2 regions of the Bacillus cereus group sp. MYBK79-1 genome follow, and region 1 is predicted to be linked to the other one. Evidence: riboswitches for the same ligand, from Rfam matches in the RefSeq annotation. Region 1 holds a riboswitch; the other holds the start of a gene.

Region 1 (11,515 bases):
AACTGTACAACCAGTTTGGGAGATGAGTCATAATCATCCGTTTGTAGTAGGTATGGGGGATGGCACGTTAGAAAAAGATAAGTTTCAGTATTATATTATTCAAGATTATTTATATTTGTTAGATTATGCAAAGCTATATGCGATTGGTGTTGTAAAGGCAACGAATCCACAAGTAATGGGGAAATTCGCTGAACAAATTGATGGAATATTAAATGGAGAAATGACGATCCATAAACAGTATGCAAAAAGACTTGGAATTTCTATAGAGGAGATAGAGTCAGCAAAACCATCTGCTAAAAATTTAGCTTATACAAATTACATGATGTCTGTATCTCAAAATGGCACACTTGCGGAATTAATAGCAGCACTTCTTCCATGTATGTGGAGCTATTGGGAAATTGGAAAGCGTTTAAATGATATTCCTGGAGCAAGAGATCATGAGTTTTTTGGTGAGTGGATTCAAGGATATAGTTCTGAAGAATACGGTAACCTTTGTATTTGGTTAATAGATTTATTAAATGAAATGGCAGTTGGAAAGTCTGACAAAGAGCTAGATCGATTAGAGGAGATTTTCCTATATTCCAGTCGATTTGAATATTTATTCTGGGATATGTCCTACCGTAAGGAGATGTGGGGATTTGAGGAGCAAGAACATACTACAGTTTCATAATGTTTCTTTTCATTATGATGAGAAACCAATCATCAATGAATTAAATGCTTCTATACAAGATAAAGAGTTTGTAAGTATTATCGGACCGAGTGGATGCGGGAAAAGTACTTTATTTCGCCTTATTACAGGTTTAGAAGAAGCAAGTACTGGTCAGATAGAGCTGACAGAAACGAAGAGCCATCCTGTAGGGTATATGCCCCAAAAAGATATGCTCCTGCCGTGGAGAACGATTATTGAGAATGCTGCTCTGCCGCTAGAGTGCCAAGGTGTACAGAAGAAAGAAGCACAAATAAAGGCAAAGGAACTGCTACATAAATTTGGATTACAAGGGTATGAGACTAAATATCCGAAAGATTTATCTGGTGGTATGAGGCAACGCGTATCCTTTATCCGAACTTTATTAACAGGCGGGGAGATATTGCTGTTAGATGAACCGTTTAGCGCGCTAGATGCTTTAACGAAGGCATCTTTGCAAGAATGGTTGTTTGAACAATGGAAAGAGTGGGAAAAAACAATTTTGTTTATCACTCATGATGTGGAAGAAGCATTATTTCTTTCTAATCGAATTTTCGTTGTAGAAAATCAACCGATAACTACTTTAACCGAGAGGATTGTACCGCTTGATTGTAACCGGACAAGAAAAGATTTATATAAGCCGGAAGTGTTAGCGCTGAAAGATGAGCTTCTTAGTATGTTACAAAGGCAGGTACTCGTATGATGAACCGGTTGAAGGAGTTATTACCTGCTCTTACACTTTCTAGTATTTTACTTGCCCTTTGGGAAGTAGGGGCAAGAATTGTAGATGAAATGTACATTTTACCGTCACCGTCTGCAATTGTAGTGAAGATATGGAAACTAAAAGATATATTATTTACGGTTCATTTACCGGCAACCTTATCCGTCGTTTTAATAGGGGTGGCTATTTCTATCGTACTTGGGGTAGGGCTAGCGATGTTAATGAATGCGAGTAATTGGATGGAGAGAGCATTTTATCCATTATTAGTCGCTTCACAAACAATTCCTATTACAGCACTTGCTCCGCTTTTCGTTTTATGGTTTGGATATACAATTTGGAGTAAGGTCGTTGTTACGGTTTTAATTACGTTTTTCCCAATTGCGGTCAATACGTATGATGGACTACGCAGTACGAAAAAAGAATGGGAGGAGCTCTTAGTTACGTATGGAGCAACGAAAAAAGATGTTTTTCTTAAATTAAAGTTGCCATCTGCTCTTCCTTATTTTTTCTCAGCTTTAAAAATTGCAGTTCCGCTTAGTGTGATTGGAGCAGCAATTGGTGAATGGCTCGGTGCACAAGCTGGGCTAGGATATTTCAGTAAAAGAATGATGACGCAGTTAGACGGAGCAGGTGTATTTGCACCCATTGTATTGTTATCATTATTAGCTATTTTCTTCGTCATACTTATTTCGGTATTAGAAAAGAAATTTATTAGTTGGAGGAAGCATTCATGAAATTATTAAAACGCATCTTTGTGTTTACATTATTAGTTGCAATGATCGCTGGATGTTCTAGTAATTCGGCATCAGAGAAGAGTAAAAAAGAAAAAGAAATAACGGTCATGCTTGATTGGTATCCAAATGCGGTACATAGCTTTATTTATGCGGCTATTGAAAAAGGCTACTTTAAAGAAGAAGGAGTAAAGGTGAATATTAAATTCCCTTCCAACCCGACTGACCCATTAACTTTAGCAGCTGCAGGAAAAGTAACAGTGGGCCTATATTATCAGCCAGATGTTGTTATGGCAAAAGCAAATGAACAAATTCCAGTGAAATCAATTGGAGCTGTCGTACGTTCACCATTAAATCATGTTATATCGCTGAAGTCAGCGGGCATTCAATCGCCAAAAGATTTAGAGGGGAAAACAGTTGGATATTCTGGAACACCTTTAAGTGAGATGTATTTAAAAACGATGATAAAAGAAGCTGGTGGTAATCCAGATACAGTGAAAGTAGTCGATGTTGGCTTTGATTTAGTACCAGCAGTAATTACGAAAAAAGTGGATGCGGTAACAGGGGCGTACATTAACCATGAAGTACCTGTTATGCGCCATGAAGGTCATGAACCAGCATACTTTAACCCAGCAGATTACGGTGTACCGAATTATCATGAACTTGTATTTGTAACAGGTGATAAAACGTTGAAAAAAGATAAAGAAGCGTTGCAAGCCTTCTTACGTGGTACGAAAAAAGGCTATGATTTCATGAAGAAAAACCCAGATGAAGCATTAAATATTTTATTAAATCATCAAGAAAAAGAAAACTTCCCGCTTGTACCAGAAGTTGAAAAAGAAAGTATGAAAATTTTATTAGAGAAGATGGAAACGAAAGATGAGCCATTCTTATCGGATTCAAAAGAGTCATGGGAGAAACAAAATAAATGGCTAAAAGATAAAGGAATGACGAAAGAAATCGTTCCGGCCGAGGAGTTATTCGAAAACATTTTAAAGTAGGCGAATGAATATGAAAAATGAGCTTCATGTAATCTCAAATGGTCACATGTCATTCGAAGAGTTAGTGAATATAGCAATGCAAATTGAAAGTGAGATTGATTATTTGCATATTCGTGAGCGTGAGAAAAGTACGAAGGAATTGTATGAAGGTGTGGAAAGTCTTTTGAAGAAAGGCTTTCCAGCATCGAAAATAGTGATAAACGATCGAATTGATATTGCTATTTTATTAAACATCCCGCGCGTGCAGCTAGGATATCGAAGCGCAGATGTAAGGTCAGTGAAAGAAAAGTTTTCTTATTTGCATGTCGGTTATTCTGTGCATTCTTTAGAAGAGGCGATTGATGCATTTAAGAATGGAGCGGATTCACTTGTCTATGGTCATGTATTTCCGACAGATTGCAAAAAGGGTGTGCCAGCGAGAGGGCTTGAAGAAATTTCAAACATTGCAAAGTGTTTATCCATACCGATTACAGCAATTGGAGGAATTACCACGGAAAACACCGGGGATGTTCTTACTAACGGCGTCAGTGGTATTGCTGTTATGTCTGGGATTATAAGTAGTAGTAACCCGTATAACAAAGCGAAGTCTTATAAGGACTCAATAAGAAAGTGGGCGGAAAAACATGTGTAAGAAGTATGATGTAGCGATAATTGGCGGTGGTGTAATTGGTAGTTCAGTTGCACATTTTCTAGCAGAAAGAGGATATAAAGTAGCGATTGTAGAGAAGCAAAGAATTGCATCTGAAGCCTCGAAAGCAGCTGCTGGTTTACTTGGGGTTCAGGCAGAATGGGATGAATATGATCCGCTATTTGAACTTGCTAGAGAAAGCCGTGCTATATTTCCACAACTTGCAGAAGTTTTACGTGAAAAAACAGGCATCGATATTGGATATGAAGAGAAAGGCATTTATCGCATTGCTCAAAATGAAAATGAGAAGGAAAGAATTCTTCGCATTATGGATTGGCAGCAGAAAACAGGTGAAGATTCTTACTTTCTAACGGGAGATCGTTTACGAGAGAAAGAACCATTTCTTTCTAAGTCAATTATAGGTGCTGTATATTATCCGAAAGATGGTCATGTTATTGCACCAGAGCTTACGAAAGCATTCGCACATTCTGCATCATTTTCGGGTGCTGATATATATGAACAGACAGAAGTGTTTGATATTCGTATTGAAAATAATAAAGTGACTGGGATTGTGACGAGCGAAGGTATTATCACATGTGAAAAAGTGGTTATTGCGGGTGGTTCATGGAGCACGAAGTTACTAGGTTATTTTCATCGCGAATGGGGTACATATCCAGTTAAAGGAGAAGTAGTTGCGGTAAGAAGTAGAAAACCACTTTTAAAGGCGCCTATTTTCCAAGAAAGATTTTACATTGCACCAAAGCGCGGCGGACGTTACGTAATTGGAGCAACGATGAAGCCTCATACGTTTCATAAAACTGTGCAACCGGAAAGTATTACTTCTATATTAGAGCGCGCGTATACAATAGTGCCAGCTTTAAAAGAAGCAGAGTGGGAAAGCGCATGGGCAGGGTTAAGACCACAATCGAATCACGAAGCTCCTTATATGGGAGAGCATGAAGAGATAAAAGGTTTATATGCTTGTACGGGCCATTATCGAAACGGCATTTTATTAAGCCCTGTTTCTGGTCAGTATATGGCGGATTTAATAGAAGGAAAGCAGGCGAATCACTTGCTAGATTCATTGCTTTCGAAAACAGTTTAGAAAGGGGCTGGAAGTTTGAATTTGAAAATTAATGGTAATCAAATTGAAGTGCCAGAGAGTGTAAAAACAGTAGCTGAGCTACTTACACATTTAGAGTTGGAAAACAGAATTGTTGTAGTAGAGCGTAATAAAGATATTTTACAAAAAGATGATCATACAGATACATCTGTTTTTGATGGAGACCAAATTGAGATTGTAACTTTCGTAGGAGGCGGTTGATTATGTTAAACATTGGACCATTTTCATTTCATTCTAGACTTTTATTAGGAACAGGAAAATTCCCTGATTTTGATGTGCAGCAAAAGGCAATTGATGTATCTGAGGCGGAGGTTTTAACGTTCGCAGTACGTCGTATGGATATATTTGATGCAAAGCAGCCAAATTTATTAGAGAAACTTGATGTGAAAAAATATAAGTTATTACCGAATACAGCTGGAGCAAAAAATGCTGAAGAAGCTGTTCGTATTGCAAAATTAGCAAAAGCTTCAGGGCTTTGCGACATGATTAAAGTAGAAGTTATAGGTGATGATAGAACGTTATTACCTGATCCGGTAGAAACATTAAGAGCATCTGAAATGTTATTAGAAGAAGGATTTATCGTACTTCCGTACACATCTGATGATGTTGTATTAGCACGTAAATTACAAGAACTAGGTGTGCATGCAATTATGCCAGGAGCATCACCGATTGGATCAGGGCTTGGTATTGTAAATCCGTTAAATTTAAGCTTCATTATTGAACAAGCGACAGTACCAGTTATAGTTGACGCTGGTATTGGTAGTCCAGCTGATGCAGCATTTGCGATGGAATTAGGAGCTGATGGTGTGTTATTAAATACTGCTGTGTCAGGAGCAAAAGATCCTATTAAAATGGCACAGGCAATGAAATTAGGTATTGAGGCAGGCCGTTTAGGATTTGAGGCAGGTCGTATTGCACGTAAACGTTGTGCAACAGCAAGTAGTCCTTTAGAAGGAATGAGCGTAGTTGAATAATCGATATTCTCGCCAAGAATTATTTTCTCCAATTGGAGAAGAAGGGCAACGAAAGATAAGAGAAAAGCATGTACTCATTATCGGTGCAGGTGCATTAGGTAGTGCAAATGCAGAGATGTTTGTAAGAGCTGGTGTAGGCGCAGTAACGATTGTTGACCGGGATTATGTCGATTGGAGTAATTTACAAAGGCAGCAATTGTATGCAGAGAGTGATGTGGAAAATAATCTTCCGAAGGCTGTAGCGGCAAAAAAACGTCTAGAAGAAATTAATCGTGAAGTAAGAATAGAAGCTCTCGTTCAAGATGTAACAGCTGAGGAGTTAGAAGAACTTGTTACAAACGTTAATGTAATTATTGATGCAACTGATAATTTCGAAACGCGTTTCATTGTAAATGATATAGCGCAAAAATATTCTATTCCATGGATTTACGGAGCATGTGTAGGGAGTTACGGCCTTTCTTACACAATTCTTCCTAGTAAGACGCCATGTTTATCATGTTTACTACAATCGATTCCGCTTGGCGGGGCGACATGTGATACAGCGGGGATTATATCACCTGCTGTATCTCTCGTCGTTTCTCATCAAGTAACGGAGGCTCTTAAACTGCTGGTAGAAGATTATGATTCACTTCGAGATGGACTTGTATCATTTGATGTATGGAAGAATGAATACTCATGTATGAATGTGCAAAAGCTTCGTAAGCATAATTGTCCTTCGTGCGGAGAGAATGCATTATATCCGTATTTAAATAAAGAAAACACATCAAAAACAGCGGTGTTATGCGGGAGAAATACAGTTCAAATTAGACCACCTCATAAAGAAGAAATGGATTTTGAGAGGTACAAAAAGCTGCTGAATGATCGTGTGAATGATTTAAATATAAATCCATATTTATTATCATTTTCTGTAGAAGAAAAGAGATTAGTTGCTTTTAAAGATGGTCGTGTACTTGTACATGGAACGAAAGATATAAGCGAAGCAAAAACAATTTATCATCGCTATTTTGGATAGAAAAGGATGAGTGGGATGGAAGTAAATAAAGCTTTAACAATTGCAGGGTCTGATAGCGGCGGCGGTGCCGGCATTCAAGCAGATTTAAAAACATTCCAAGAACTCGGTGTATACGGAATGACGGCTATTACGGCAATTACTGCTCAAAATACGCTTGGCGTTCAAGGGGTATATCCAGTTCCATTAGAAGGTATTACGGAACAGCTGAATTCAATTGGTACGGATTTAACACCAGATGCTGTGAAACTAGGAATGTTATTTAGCAGCGAAATTATTCAAATCGTTGCAGAACATATTAATAAATTTGGCTGGAATAATATTGTACTAGACCCTGTTATGATTGCTAAGGGTGGTGCATCATTATTACAACAAGAAGCAGTACAAGCATTAAAAGAATATTTATTACCAGTAGCAACCGTTGTAACGCCGAATGTTCCTGAAGCAGAAGTGTTAACTGGAATGGAAATTCATAATGTTGAAGATAGTAAGGAAGCTGCGAAAGTACTGCATGAATTAGGTGCGAAATACGTGCTTATGAAGGGCGGACATGCAGCATATCAAGGTAATGAAGTAATTGATTTACTCTTTGATGGAGAAACGTTTATTGAATTTAGAAGTGAACGAATTCCTTCAAAGCAAACACACGGAAGCGGGTGTACATTTGCTTCAGCGGTTACAGCAGGACTTGCGAAAGGCTACTCGATTGAAGAGGCAGTTCAAGAAGCGAAACGATTTATTAGTATAGCAATTGAAGAGCCATTGAATATTGGAAGTGGTCATGGGCCGACGAATCATTTTGCTTATAAAGTGAATAAAGCGCATGCGTAAGTAAGAAAAAGTCAGTTGTATAACTGGCTTTTTTTCTGTTTACTTTTTCCAAATAAAGGAGTAATATATCAGCCAGAATATATTTTTGTAATACGCTGAGTCCAATTATATGGAGCGGAGGAACCAATTTGTGCGTCGTCACTAGGGGTGAATCTTTCAATTTTGAAAGTAGGGCTACTCTCAAAGTCCGAATCCGACAGCTAACTTCGTAAGCGTCTTGAGAGAGGACGGTGCCATGATGGATACATCACTTCATCGATCTGATTAGTATAGGGGAATATCAATCTATGTTTGAGTTCTTTTATGCTAAGGAGGATGAGGTACGTGGAACTAACACTTATTTGTGTTGGAGAAGAAAGCAAGGTAAATAGTTTAAGAGATTTAGTAGCATTTCAACATGAGTTAATTATTTTTACAGCAAGTGAAGAGATAGCGGCTGAAGTTAGGAATTGTGGGTTTGATTGGACTTATAGCTGTAGTAAGGCGCAGGATTTTACTAGTATTTGTGAGTGTATTAAGAAGGTGATTTTACTAGGTGATGAGCTGCCAATCGTTAGCTTCTTTACAGAACACATTCGCTTTTCTTTTCAAGCACCTATTACTGTTGTTACAAGGAATAAACGATATCCAGCAAGGCTCTATGAAACAATTGGAGCTACATTTGTCGTGTTTACAAATTGTGATAATATTTCTTTTTTATTTTTTGAATAGGGCGGGGGAAAAGAAGATGAAGGTGTTGTTATTAGGAGATATAGCGAATCGTTGGGCGGTATCAGTAGATCGAGTTCAAGAATTGGTGGTGCTTGATCCTATTTTTCCAAGGCCCTATATCATATTGCCATCAAAAGACGCTTTATATTTAAAAACAGATGTTATCGAATATGAGCAGCTACATGCAGAATTGTCACAAGTTTATATTCGCGGGAGAAATTTACGTGCTTTTTTACGAGGAGAATAAATAGTGAATGAAAAAAGAGCGAATGCTAAGTGCAACAAGCTATGCACTTTATGTCATTCGCTCTTTTTATTTCGTATTTAAAAGATCATTTCTATGAAAATGAAAGAAAAGACGAGAAAATAGATGAAAGAATATTAATAACACTCGATGTAAGCGTTTAAATGGATGGATATTTTCTTATTTTCAGTAATTTAGCTCTTTACAAGTTAAATATAGAGGAGTATATTTACTCTCATAAATCATTCATAAAATTTCCAAAAAAACCTAAAATCGCTGAGTTCCAGAAATGGAGCGGGGGAACCAATTTTGTGCATCGTCACTTGGGGTGAATCTTTCAGTTTTGAAAGTAGGGCTACTCTTTAGGCCCGAATCCGACAGCTAACCTCGTAAGCGTTTAGAGAGGAGGTTTACTTTGTGTTGTTCATTTCGAACACTAAGTAGAGCTTAGTGTTCTTTTTTTGATTATTTAATGGTAAATTTTTACAAAAAGGAGAAGGGTAGCTATGTTAGATGTTGTAATGATCGGAATTTTTGTTGTGTTAGTCGCATTGATGGCAAGTCTTGCAAGTTGGTCAGATAAAGTTGTGAAAGAAGGGAAGCAATCATGACGATTGCCTTATCGGTTATTGTTGCAGCAATTACGGTGTACTTAGTGTATGCATTATTAAATCCGGAAAAGTTTTAATTAGGGGGAGTCATTCATTATGATCTGGGTCGCAGTTGTTATTACAATGCTGTTGTTTATTCTTGTGGCAAAGCCAACGGGAGTTTATTTAGAGAAAGCCTTTCAGGGTAGTAAAAAGTTAGATAAAGTATTCGGGCCTTTTGAAAAACTTATTTTTAAAATTACGGGTGTAAAAGAATACAATCAACCGTGGAAACAGTACGCATTGTCATTAGTTTTATTAAATGGATTTATGATTGTTGTCGTATATTTCATTTTCAGACTACAAGGAGTATTGCCATTAAATCCAGCACACATTGAAGGAATGGAGCCTACGCTCGCTTTTAATACAGCAATTAGTTTTATGGCTGATACAAACTTACAGCATTATAGCGGTGAAAATGGTTTATCTTATTTATCACAATTAATCGGAATTACATTTTTAATGTTTGCAGCACCGGCAACGACGTTAGCACTCGTTATGGCATTTATAAGAGGGCTCGCTGGAAAAGAACTTGGTAACTTTTTCGTTGATTTTACGAGAGCACTAACGAGAGTTTTTCTTCCTATCGCATTTATTGCGGCACTAATCTTTGTCGCACTTGGTGTACCACAAACGTTAGACGGGGCCGTTACAGCACAAACGATTGATGGCGCGAAACAAAGTATATTACGCGGGCCTGTTGCATCATTCGTTTCCATTAAGGAACTTGGAAATAACGGCGGTGGATTTTTCGGAGCAAACTCTACGCATCCTTTTGAAAATCCAGGACAAATGAGTAATATTTTGCAAATGATGCTTATGATGTTATTGCCAACAGCACTTCCATTTACGTACGGACGAATGGTAGGAAATAAAAAACAAGGTCGTATCCTCTTCGTATCACTATTCATGGTGTTTTTACTAGGGTTTATAACGATTACGACATCTGAACTACATGGAAATCCAGCGTTAAATGGAATGGGTATCGAACATGTACAAGGCAGTACAGAAGGAAAAGAAGTACGATTTGGAACAGTATTTTCTTCCCTATACGCAACAGTAACGACAGCTGCTGAAACAGGGGCTGTTAATACGATGCATGATACGTTAACACCAATTGGCGGGTTAGTACCACTCGTAAATATGATGCTAAATACAGTATACGGCGGCGTTGGAGCAGGATTTGTGAACATTATTATGTATGCGATTATCGCAGTCTTTATATCTGGATTGATGGTTGGACGGACGCCAGAGTTTTTAGGTAAGAAAATTGAAGGGAAGGAAATGAAATTAATTGCGGTAACGATACTATTTCATCCACTGCTTATTTTAGGGTTTTCAGCATTAGCTCTTTCAACAAGTTTAGGAACGGATGCTATTTCGCATTCCGGTTTCCACGGTTTGACGCAAGTGGTATATGAATATACATCGTCAGCTGCGAATAACGGATCTGGATTTGAAGGATTAGCGGATAATACACCGTTTTGGAATATTACAACTGGTTTAGTTATGTTTTTAGGACGCTATTTCAGTTTAATTACGATGCTAGCTGTTGCAGCTTCATTGAAAGAAAAGACGGTTGTACCAGAAACAGTCGGAACGTTCCGTACGGACAATAGTTTGTTTGGCGGCATTTTCATCGGAACAATTGTAATTGTCGGTGCATTAACATTCTTCCCGATGTTAGTACTCGGTCCAATTGCAGAATTTCTTACATTGAAGTAATGGAGGGTAAATGATGAGACCGGTAGTAGTAAAAGAAAAAAGAGTAAATGAGTCACAAATACATGCTGTAGAAGATGAAGTTAGACAAGCGAAAACGATGGATCGTGATATCGTGAAACATGCGATGAAACAATCCTTTGCGAAATTGAATCCGCAAGTCATGATAAAGAATCCGATTATGTTCGTTGTAGAAATTGGATTTATCATTACGTTCATTTTATCTTTTCTTCCAAGTCACTCTAGTAGTGTACCAGGATGGTTTAATATAACAGTTTCTCTCATTCTATTATTTACAGTTTTATTTGCTAACTTTGCAGAAGCGTTAGCGGAAGGGCGGGGGAAAGCGCAAGCCGATTCTTTAAAACAATCGAAGAAAGATGTGTTTGCAAATGTTGTAAAAGAAAATGGAGACATTGTTCAAGTTTCAGCAACTGATTTGAGAAAAGGTGACGTTGTTATTGTAAAACAAGGAGAAATGATTC
Region 2 (11,515 bases), on a different contig from region 1:
AGGGGTGTTTATATTAAAAAAGAGGTTCTATGATTATTGAAGAGGAAGGTAAAAACATTCGATCACCAGCAGTATAAGAGCATTATTATGCTGAACCGAGTTTTCACACATAATTTCTATTAAACCGATTTTAATAAAGAATAAAAATTCGTATCATATGGGATATCATCTTGATACATATAATTTCTTAGAACGCCTTCTTTTTCAAATCCTAATTTTAATAGTACTTTATTGGAAGCTTCATTTTCAAGAAAGACAATTGCCCCGATCCGTTTTAGATGAAGTGTGTGGAAACCGTATGATATAACGTCAGAAACCGCTTCAGTCGCATATCCATTTCCCCAGTGTTCAGGGAGAAAGGCATAACTTATATTGGCTCGTTTATGCTCAGAAGACCAATCATGAAACCCAATTGTTCCAATAAGTTCTTTCTTGTCTTTTAATTCAATTCCCCATTTTATACCGCTTCTTGCATTGTAACTGAGCTTAAAGTTATGAATGACTTGTTTCACTTGATCAGCATCCTGTAATGGTTTTTGGCCATAATAGCGCAGTACGTCAGTGTTAGAAAAGCATTGTAGTACACTCGGTGCATCTTCTTCGGTAAGTTCTCGTAAAATGAGTCGGTCGGTTTTTAATATAGGAAACATGCTGTCACTCCATTTCTTCTGAAACTAGAATGTGTTGTTATTATATAATTTAGTCTGAAAATAAAGATTATTCAAGAGGTAAGTACGGTTTTGATTTATGATAAAATTGATTGTGGAATATATTTCAAAAAGAGGTTTGTATATGGAGAAAAACTCAATTTTAATTGTAGATGATGATCAAGATATTATTCGATTTGTGAAAGTGAATTTAATGCAAGAAGGTTTTAAAGTTTTTAGTGCTCATAATGGAGAAAAGGCTTTAGAAATAATAAATAATAACAGTATTCAACTTGCTATTTTGGATATTATGATGCCACAAATGGATGGGATAGAATTGTGTAGAAGAATTAGAGAGAAACATAGTTTACCAATTATGTTTTTAAGCGCAAAATCATCGGATGTAGATAAGGTAATAGGATTTAGTACTGGAGCAGATGATTATATTGTGAAGCCGTTCAGTACAATTGAATTTATAGCAAGAGTGAAAGCTCAATTAAGAAGGTATACATATTTTAATCAAAATGCTGTCCAAGTAATAGAAAAGAAAATAAACATTAGAGGGTTAGGAATAGATGAAGTGTCGAGATCAGTAATGTTATATGGAGAAACAATCAATCTTACGAAAACTGAATATGATATTTTGTACTTAATGGCAGCTGCAAAGAATCGTGTGTTTACTATTGAAGAAATATATGAGAGCGTTTGGAAAGAAAGAGCCTATGAAAGTAATAATACAGTAATGGTTCATATTGCAAGATTAAGAAATAAAATTGAAGAGAATCCAAAAGAACCGAAGTTTATTCAAAATGTTTGGGGAGTCGGATATAAAATTGAAGATTAAATCATTACAAGGTATTAGAGCTAAGTTTTTTATCGCATTCATATGTAGCATTTTGTTAGCAACTGTAAGTATAATAGTGTTTCAAATTTTAATTGGAAATATATATAGTCATGTTACTGCATTAGAAGAAAAATATTCATTTTTATATTTTATAGTTTTTTTGATTTTTACTACAACATATTTTGCATTCATGACAAAAACAATGATGAAAAGATTATTTGAAATTAATAAGAACGTGAAGGAAATAAGTAATGGTAATTTGGAAATACATATACCTATTTCAAAAAATGACGAGATTGGTGAATTGGCGATGAATGTTAATAGAATGGCTAAAAGTTTAAAAGAGTCTATCGAAAATGAAAAAAAATCGCAGGAAACGAAAAATGAAATGATTAGCAATATTTCTCATGACTTACGAACACCTGTAACATCTCTAATCGGTTACGCGGACCTGTTAGGAAATCAGCTTCATTCAAATAGAGAAGAATGTGAACAGTATGTAAGTATATTAAAGCGAAAAAGTTATGAATTAAAAAATCAAGTAGATGATTTATTAGAATATTGTCAAATAAATTATAGGGAGATCGAATTACATAAAAGTGTAGTAAATATGAAAGCGTTCATTGAACAAATCATGATTGATTTTGTACCACAACTAGATGATGCCGATATGAGCTTTTGTATTAATGGTGATAAGGAGTTACATGTGGAAATGGATGTAGCGCTTATGGTAAGGCTGTTCGAAAATGTAATTAGTAATAGTATTATATACGGGAAAGACGGAAAACAGATTTTGATTCAAATTTCTAAAAGAGACATGAATGTTGAAATAGAAATTAAAAATTTTGGACAATGTATTCCGAATGAGAACCTTCCTTACGTTTTTGAGAAGTTTTATCGTGGTGAAAAATCACGTAGCTCTCATACGGGTGGAAAAGGAATGGGACTTGCAATTGCGAGAAGTATAGCAGAGCTTCATAAAGGGGAGATCACTGTGTGCAGTAACGAGAAAGAAACTGTTTTCACTATCGTTTTACCACAGTATAAAGAATTGTAAGAAAGTCGTAAGTATTTCTTTTATATGTCGTAATGTTCACTTCGTATCATATAGAAAAAAGATATGAGAGTGGGGATACAACATGTGGAAAAAATATGTATTAGTAATTTTAGTTGTGTTTTTAATTTTAAGTTGGAGTGTAGTTTATTTAGCTAAAGGCGTTATATCAGTCATTGTTTGGTGGAGTATACAAGCCTTTAGTATAGTATCAATCGTTATTTTGATAGGGTCAGTATTACTATTTTTGTGGAAAGTCATTTTTAGAAAACGAATAGATAGAACACTATTATTCATAGTTCTTTTTTCTATAATTGGAGCTTGGCCCTTAGGATGGTTCGCTAACATAGGTGGACTTGCTTACCCAGCAGATATACAGTCTATGAGTCCTAAAGCAGTAGTTCGTTTTCCTTTGAATGAACGAGCATTAGTGGGATGGGGCGGTGATCGATTAGAAACGAACTATCATGTTATAAAACCAAATGAACGCTGGGCATATGATATTCTTATTCCGCCTGCTGAAGTAAAAAGTAGTAAGTTAGAGGATTATGGAATATATGGAGCGGAAGTAATGGCACCAGCTTCTGGAACAGTTGTATCTATCAATAATGATGAAAAAGATGTAGTTCCAGGAGAGGATGATTTTGAGTCAATGGCGGGGAATCATATTTATTTACGACTAGATGAATCAGGGACTTTTTTGATTCTTGCCCATTTAAAAAAAGGGTCAATTAAGGTGAAGGAAGGACAACATGTAAATGAAGGAGAATTTCTTGCTCAGGTCGGTAACTCAGGAAGTTCAAGTGAGCCGCATTTACATATTCATCATCAAAGGCAGGATCCATCAAAGGTGAGTATATTTTTCTCGGAAGGATTACCACTTTACTTTCGAACTGAAAAAGGTGCGACGATGCCAAAAAGAGGTACATACATAAGTGGTAAGTAGAAGAGAATTACTTCGCTAAAAAAGGTATTCCCGTCTTATTGGAATACCTTTTCTTATTACCCTACAAAAGTTTGATACAGTAAGAAAATATTTAAAATGATAACAAGTGCAGCAATAATCCAAGCGATAAAGGTTGTTATGCGGTGGTTAACGAGTGCACCCATAATTTTTTTACTGCTTGTAAACATAATGAGTGGTACTAATGCAAAGGCAATACCGAATGATAAGACGACTTGGCTCATGACTAGAGCGTAAGTTGGATTTACACCTAAAGCGATAATAACTAATGGTGGAATCATTGTAATAAAGCGGCGTAAGTATAACGGAATATGCATTCGAATGAAACCTTGCATGATTATATCGCCTGACATTGTACCGACAGAAGAGCTAGATAGTCCTGCTGATAAGAGCCCAATTCCAAATAACGCAGCGGATGCAGGACCGACTAAATTACTAAAATGATTAAAAGCAACGTCAAGGTCTTCAACGTGTAAACCGTTTTTAAAGAATAGTGCCGCTGCTACAATTAACATACTTGCATTAATTGCTCCAGCGATAACCATTGCGATAATAATATCAATAAACTCGAAACGGAAAATCTTTTTCTTTTGTTCATCATTTGTTCCGACTACGCGGCGCTGCGTTAAGGCGGAATGTAAATAGATTGCATGTGGCATAACTGTCGCACCTAAAATTCCGGCTGCAAGTAATATACTGTCTACACCTTGGAATTTTGGAATGAAAAGTCCTGAAAGTAGAGGACTTAATTCTGGTTTTGCATAGAAGACTTGTACACCAAAAGCGATAACAACGATAAAAATCATTCCTGTTATGATAGCTTCTAATGGACGAAAGCCTCTACGTTGAAATTCAAGAATAATAAATGAACCGACTGCTGTAATTAAAGCGGCAGGGAGCATCGGAATTCCGAATAATAAATACAATCCGAGTGCTGCCCCAATAAACTCAGCTAAATCAGTAGCCATAATAACGAGTTCACCTTGTATCCATAAGCCGATGGAAACAGGTTTTGGGAAGTTTTCTCGAGCTATTTCAGGAAGGTTTCTGCCTGTAGCGATTCCTAATTTAGCTGATAAAGTTTGGATTAATACAGCCATTAAATTAGAAGCGAGAATTACCCAGAGTAATAAATATCCATATTGTGATCCAGCGGCAATATTTGTTGCGAAATTGCCAGGATCAATATAAGCGACTGAAGCGATGAAAGCAGGACCTAAAAAGGGTAATAGTCTTTTTAAACCTTTCGTTTGTCCGCTTAATGCTAAATGCGCTGATTGAACAGTTGTACTTTGAGAAGGGACTTGTTCATCTTTTGATATATCTTTATTCATATTCGTTTTCCCCTTTGAAATGTTAACTTGATGAAATTATTGTAAGTATTCTTATTGCTTATTTCAATACATTTAAATGTATTGGTGATATTTTTATTTGAACATAAATGTTTCCTTAGTGCAAATTATATGCCTTTATGCAATTGATGGTGTGGTGTTATGAGAAATTGGGAGTTTATGGTGTGCTGACGAGGGGAAACATAATAAATTAAAGGGCTGTTTTTGAAATTTATGTGAACATAAAGCCTATAATACAGTATATTAATTGATGGAATTGCATTTGTATGATATATAATATATTGGGATTACAACTTAACCATAGTGTTTTGATGTGTAATCTTGTTTTTTATTTTTGTTAACTGATAGAAAATAGTATAAAGAGAAGAAAATGTGAATTCATTTTCTTATTATATATGTTTTGATATGAACGTTAACTTATACATGATTTTAAAAATTAGATAGGTGGTAGAAATACATTGGCAACTACAAAACCATACAGAGTATTACTATATTACATGTACACAACAATTGAAAACCCTGAAGAATTCGCTGCAGAGCATTTAGCATTTTGTAATTCACTTGAATTAAAAGGTAGAATTCTTGTAGCAAAAGAAGGTATTAACGGAACTTGTTCTGGTACTGTAGAACAAACAGAGAAATACATGGAAGCGATGAACAATGATCCACGTTTTGACGGTATCGTATTTAAAATAGATGAAGAAGAGGGGCATGCATTCAAGAAAATGCACGTACGTCCTCGTCCAGAGTTAGTGACACTTCGTCTAGAAGATGACATTAATCCAAAAGAGATTACTGGTAAGTATTTAGAGCCAAAAGATTTTTATGAGGCAATGAAACAAGAAGACACAGTTATCATTGATGCACGAAATGATTATGAATTTGATCTAGGTCACTTCAAAGGCGCGATCAAACCTGATATTGAATCATTCCGTGAGTTGCCAGATTGGATTCGAGAAAACAAAGAAACACTTGAAGGCAAAAAGATTTTAACGTACTGTACAGGTGGAATTCGTTGTGAGAAGTTCTCTGGTTGGTTAGTTCGTGAAGGTTACGAAGATGTAGGACAGCTTCATGGCGGTATTGTAACGTACGGAAAAGACCCAGAAGTACAAGGTGAGCTTTGGGACGGACAATGTTACGTATTCGATGAGCGTATCTCTGTACCAGTAAACCAAAAAGAGCATGTTATCGTTGGTAAAGACCACTTTACAGGTGAACCTTGTGAGCGCTATGTAAACTGTGCAAATCCAGAATGTAATAAGAAAATTTTATGTTCTGAAGAAAACGAAGCGAAACATTTACGTGCATGTTCTCATGAGTGTCGTGTAAGCCCACGTAACCGCTACGTAATACAACATGAATTAACAGAAGAACAAGTAGCTGCTGCATTAGAGAAAATCGAGGCAGGGAAGTAAGCTAAATTATTGTAAAAAAGTACTCCAAATTTTATTTTGGAGTACTTTTTTATGATGTGTTTTTTGTCAGTTTTTGTCGGTAAGTCGATATATTTGAAAAATCGCTGATATATTTTGAGTTGCGCCGATATATTTCGAGTTGCGCTGATATAATCGAAAAACCGCTGATATAAATTTCACTCACTGAAATGCACCACGCATTTTTAATTTTTATCACATTTCTCTTTCACAGCAGAAAGTACAGTTTGTTTTACCCATGCGTTTCTTCGTTTATGTTGTATACTCCATTGGTATAAACTTTGCGCACCTAAAATAAGTGAAATGACGATGCCGCTAATTGCTATTAAAAGTGCGAAAAATTCAAGTGGGGATGATATTTTGTTTGAATCGGTGTTTCTTAACAGATCAATCATAGTAAACCCTAACATTTGGCCTACTACAGAGTAGAGCGTTAAAATTAATAATAAAAGGCTATCTTTTTTAGCGGCGACGTTTTCTTGATATTTAAACAAGCTATCAAGATTTTGTTTTGCATTTGAGTAAAGTATCTCAATGTTAAATAGCTTTCTTAAGCGGAAGAAAATATCTTCACTTTGTGACTGGGATACTAGCTCTAAAGAAAAGTAATTCGCCGTAAACGAATTGATTGAGTAAATTAATTTTTCTATTTCATTTGTATCTTGTTCAATGTTTAGTTCAGCATAAGCGTTTGCCATTTTTAATAAAACAATTTTATGAAATAGATTTAATAATAAAGCGTAATAAAACTCCCCATACATTTGACTTGCAAGTTTAGTAATTTCGCGTTCTCCTTCATTTGTTACACATGTGAATATATGTTCTTCCATAATGAAATAGCGATTCGGAGCCCATCTTTGGTAAGCGTGTTGTTTTAAATAATCATGAATATAAGGTAGATTATTTGCACTCACATATGCCTTGCCATCACTTGTTAACCCGGAAAGGCTGGAAGTACGATAAACATCCACTTCACTTAGTTCCATATCTTCTTTTATAGATAATAAAGTTTGAACGTACATTCTTTGGTCTTCAAAGAAAGGAAAGGTTTGAAAGTAAGAGCTTCTTAATCTCTTCTTCTCAAAGAAATCTGTTACGCCATGAAATAAATAACCAAAAATGAATCTTTCCACTTGGGAATACTTTTTTCCATTACATTCAATACAAATAGTCTCGTTTGTATTATTTTTAGTTTCAAGTACACGGAAACGGGCGGCGAATTCAATTGCTTCCGATAATGTCATGTTTGGATCGGTTTCTACTTCTGTCCGAATTGTTAAGAAGCCAAGCTCATAAGGACAAAGTGTTACGTCAATAGAATGAATGGTGAATGGAACGGAAATAAGATTTGTTGTTAAATGTCCAGTTAAGTTAAGGTCTTTAGAATAGCGCTGCAATCCTTTTTGATGCTCTGAGTGAGGGAAGAGTATTTTATTTGTAAATGAAAGATAATATGCTTCCATATTTTGATGTGAAACTTGAAACTTTCCGTAGTATGTATTTTCATTTTCAAGATGATCGAGTCGAAAAGGGTGAAAATCATTTTTCTGTAAGAAAGGGAACATATTTTGTTCATATCCAGTTTTAAAAGAAAAAGGGAATATGAATTGAAATATGACTGTTGTTACATCTTTTTCCTCGATTGTTTGTATTGCCTCCATTTACATTGTTTCCTTTCCATATATGCTATAAAAACAACATGCCCAAATTTATTTGAAAATAACCACTGTTTTATACTTGATTGAGTATGAAAATTCAGCTTATTTAGCAGGGGACATGTATAATGTTATGTATACTAAAAGTTATAAAATTGTATTTTGAAAAGGGGGATGTTGTATGCGTATTTTAGTATTAGGAGCTGGTGGCGTTGGAGGCTTTTTTGGAGGTCGCTTAGTAGAAAAGGGAGAAGATGTTACGTTTCTTGTTCGTAGTAAACGGAAAAAACAATTGGAGGAAAGAGGACTTGTAATCCGAAGCATTAACGGAGATTTTTCCTTCCAACCGAAATTAATAACGAAGGAAAATCGAACTGCTCCATTTGATGTCATTTTATTTTCAACAAAAGCGTATCACTTAAACGAGGCAATTCAAGATGTAAAGCCGTTTGTTGGTGAAAATACGGTCATCATTCCATTGCTAAATGGTATTGCCCATGTATCACTATTACAAAAGGAGTTTGGCGAAGAAAAAGTAATTGGCGGTTTATGCTTTATCGAGACGACGTTAAACGATCAAGGGGAAATTGTACAAACGAGTGCTGCCAACAGGCTTGTATTTGGAGAAATTAAGTCTCATGATTCAGAGAGAATACAGCATATTTCTAAAGCATTTGCAGGTACGAAATCTAGTTTTGTATTAAGTGAAAATATTACGCAAGATATGTGGCATAAATATTTATTCATTACTGTAATGTCGGGTGTGACGACATTAATGCGTGCAACGATAGGACCGATTCGTGAAAGCGAAGGTGGACGTGATTTTATCCAAAACTTATTTGAAGAATGTGTGCAAATCATGAGATTTATAGGAGCACCAATTAAGGAAGATATTGCCCAGGAACATATGAAAACAATTGATAAAATTTCGTATAATATGAAGTCATCGATGCAGCGTGATATGGAAAAAGGTTCGTCCGTTGAAGGGACGCACTTGCAAGGATACTTACTAGATTTAGCGGAACAATTTTCTGTAGAAGCACCATTATTGGGTGCGGTATATCAAAATTTGAAAGTGTATGAAAAAATGATTTTAACTAAAGAAAGGGTATGAAAAAGAGTAAAGGATAGCAACATATAAATGTTGCTATCTTTTTTATTTTTGACAACTTATTCGTTTCTTTTTGTATTTTCTGTCGTATTTCTTTCGTTATCACGGTTACCATATAACTGATTAATTTCATTTGCTAATGCATCTAAATAGGAATCGGAAAAAATAGGCTTCTTTTCTTTAGACATGTGGATCTCCTTTATCGGTTTTTTAGTATTCATTATGTATATTTACCGGCGGATTATGCGCAATCGTCTTAAGTTTTTACTTTTTCAAAATTTTTGTTTACATTTTGAAAATAAAGGAGTATTATAATCCACAGTTTCAATTTTCTAAATCGCTGAAACCGCATGGTGCGGGGGACCCGTTCTTATGGATTAGTACTTAATCCGATGGGGTGAATCCTTGAAAAAGGTAGGGCTACTCATAGGCCCGAATCCGACAGCTAACCTCGTAAGCGTTATATTGAGAAGGAAGGTGGAGCTTGTGCGACAAAAAATTTAATGTCTACAAGTCTATTTCGTTATGGCTTGTAGGCATTTTTTGTGTTCTGAAGAAATAGTTTATCCGCTGTAACTAGCAGAAAAGTTCGTACAAAATTATTGGAGAGTGGACAGCAGTGGTTTCATCTATCAAAAGGTTTTTAATTGGAAGACCGTTAAAATCAACTGAGTTAGGAGAGCAAAAGCTTAATAAAACGAAGGCGTTAGCCATTTTATCTTCTGACGCATTATCATCAGTTGCATACGGACCAGAGCAAATATTAATCGCACTAGCAGGTCTAGGAGCAATAGCTTATTGGTATTCCATTCCAATCGCTGTTGGGGTATTAGTATTATTGACAGCTCTTATTTTATCTTATCGACAAATTATTTTTGCTTATCCGCATGGCGGAGGAGCGTATGTTGTATCAAAAGAAAACTTAGGGATGAATCCAGGGTTAATAGCTGGAGGATCTTTATTAGTCGATTATATTTTAACTGTGGCGGTAAGTGTGTCTGCAGGTACAGATGCGCTTACATCAGCTTTTCCTACTTTACATGCACATAATGTAATCATTGCGATTATATTTGTTATATTTATTACGATATTAAATTTAAGAGGGGTAACGGAATCAGCTTCCGTTTTAGCATATCCTGTTTATTTATTTGTTCTAGCACTATTTATATTAATTGGTGTAGGTATTTATAATATTATAACTGGTCACGTTTCACCGACTTTGCACACGCCGATTGGAACACCGGTTGCAGGAATTAGTTTGTTTTTACTGCTACGAGCATTTGCATCGGGTAGTTCAGCTTTAACAGGTGTTGAGGCGATCTCTAACGCAATTCCAAACTTTAAAGATCCTGCACCAAACAATGCAGCTAAAACGTTGCTTGCAATGGGAGCATTACTTGCGGTTTTATTTTCAGGAATTGTATTTTTAGCTTATTATTATGGGGTTACCCCAAGTAAGGAAGTAACAGTTGTTTCACAAATTGCTGAACAAACATTTGGACGTAATTTCATGTACTATTTCATACAAGGTACAACAGCTTTAATATTAATCCTTGCTGCTAACACAGGATATTCTGCATTTCCGTTATTAGCAGTAAACCTTGCAAAAGACAAATTTATACCGAGAATGTTTACGATTAGAGGAGACCGCTTAGGTTATTCAAACGGTATTATTATACTTGGAATCGCATCGATTATTTTAATTATAGCTTTCCAAGGGCAAACAGAACATTTAATTCCGTTATATGCAGTAGGTGTATTTATTCCATTTACACTTTCTCAAAGTGGTATGGTATTAAAATGGCTTCGTGAAAAACCTGAAGGATGGGCTTTAAGATTAACGGTCAATTTAATTGGTGCAGTCATTAGTTTTATCGTAATGAGCATGTTCTTTTTAACTAAATTTGCACAAGTTTGGTCAATTCTTATTTTCTTACCTGCCATCATCTTCTTGTTCCACCGAATTAAGAAGCATTATGATGCAGTAGGAGACCAACTAAGTTTAAAAACTTGTGAGCGAATTATTCCGATTGAAGGAAATGTAATTGTCGTTCCTGTAGCTGGTATGACACATGTAGTAGAAAATTCATTAAACTATGCGAAATCTCTTTCTGCAGATCAAGTTATCGCTGTATATGTTGCTTTTGATAGAGAAGAGGAAAAGAAATTTGAAGAAAAATGGAAGAAGTGGCAACCTGAAGTAAGGCTTGTTACATTACATTCTCATTATAGAAGTATTATTCAGCCGTTAACTAAATTTATTGATACAGTACAATATAAAGCGAGTGAATCAAATTACCGAGTTACTGTAGTTATACCACAGTTCATTCCGAAAAAAGGTTGGCATAACATTCTTCATAATCAGTCTAGTTTACTCATTCGTGCGTATTTACTTTATAAAAGAAATGTTGTTATTACGACAGTTCCATATCATTTGAAAAAGTAAGAAGGT

The links. A riboswitch is a leader RNA that binds a small molecule or an ion and turns the genes downstream of it on or off. The one in region 1 is predicted to bind cyclic di-AMP.
Region 2: linked by a shared signal. The riboswitch ahead of ACTFOB_RS14500 (APC family permease) and the one ahead of ACTFOB_RS06930 (signal peptide protein) in region 1 are both predicted to bind cyclic di-AMP.

Annotation. Positions count from the first base shown of each region.
Region 1 covers NZ_JBQAEO010000003.1:6,307-17,821, forward strand. The annotation lists gene tenA (thiaminase II) at 1-670, shown strand, start outside; gene ACTFOB_RS06875 (ABC transporter ATP-binding protein) at 639-1,388, shown strand; gene ACTFOB_RS06880 (ABC transporter permease) at 1,388-2,140, shown strand; gene ACTFOB_RS06885 (ABC transporter substrate-binding protein) at 2,137-3,138, shown strand; gene tenI (thiazole tautomerase TenI) at 3,149-3,769, shown strand; gene thiO (glycine oxidase ThiO) at 3,762-4,871, shown strand; gene thiS (sulfur carrier protein ThiS) at 4,887-5,090, shown strand; gene thiG (thiazole synthase) at 5,093-5,863, shown strand; gene ACTFOB_RS06910 (thiazole biosynthesis adenylyltransferase ThiF) at 5,856-6,875, shown strand; gene thiD (bifunctional hydroxymethylpyrimidine kinase/phosphomethylpyrimidine kinase) at 6,882-7,703, shown strand; cyclic di-AMP (ydaO/yuaA leader) riboswitch at 7,787-7,934, shown strand; gene ACTFOB_RS06920 (hypothetical protein) at 8,028-8,414, shown strand; gene ACTFOB_RS06925 (hypothetical protein) at 8,431-8,661, shown strand; cyclic di-AMP (ydaO/yuaA leader) riboswitch at 8,923-9,068, shown strand; gene ACTFOB_RS06930 (signal peptide protein) at 9,165-9,269, shown strand; gene kdpF (K(+)-transporting ATPase subunit F) at 9,266-9,346, shown strand; gene kdpA (potassium-transporting ATPase subunit KdpA) at 9,366-11,033, shown strand; gene kdpB (potassium-transporting ATPase subunit KdpB) at 11,047-11,515, shown strand, end outside.
Region 2 covers NZ_JBQAEO010000008.1:12,885-24,399, reverse strand. The annotation lists gene ACTFOB_RS14545 (GNAT family N-acetyltransferase) at 120-650, opposite strand; gene ACTFOB_RS14540 (response regulator transcription factor) at 793-1,491, shown strand; gene ACTFOB_RS14535 (sensor histidine kinase) at 1,481-2,548, shown strand; gene ACTFOB_RS14530 (M23 family metallopeptidase) at 2,631-3,491, shown strand; gene ACTFOB_RS14525 (Nramp family divalent metal transporter) at 3,548-4,843, opposite strand; gene trhO (oxygen-dependent tRNA uridine(34) hydroxylase TrhO) at 5,320-6,279, shown strand; gene ACTFOB_RS14515 (hypothetical protein) at 6,483-7,958, opposite strand; gene panE (2-dehydropantoate 2-reductase) at 8,134-9,066, shown strand; gene ACTFOB_RS14505 (hypothetical protein) at 9,123-9,251, opposite strand; cyclic di-AMP (ydaO/yuaA leader) riboswitch at 9,392-9,538, shown strand; gene ACTFOB_RS14500 (APC family permease) at 9,683-11,509, shown strand.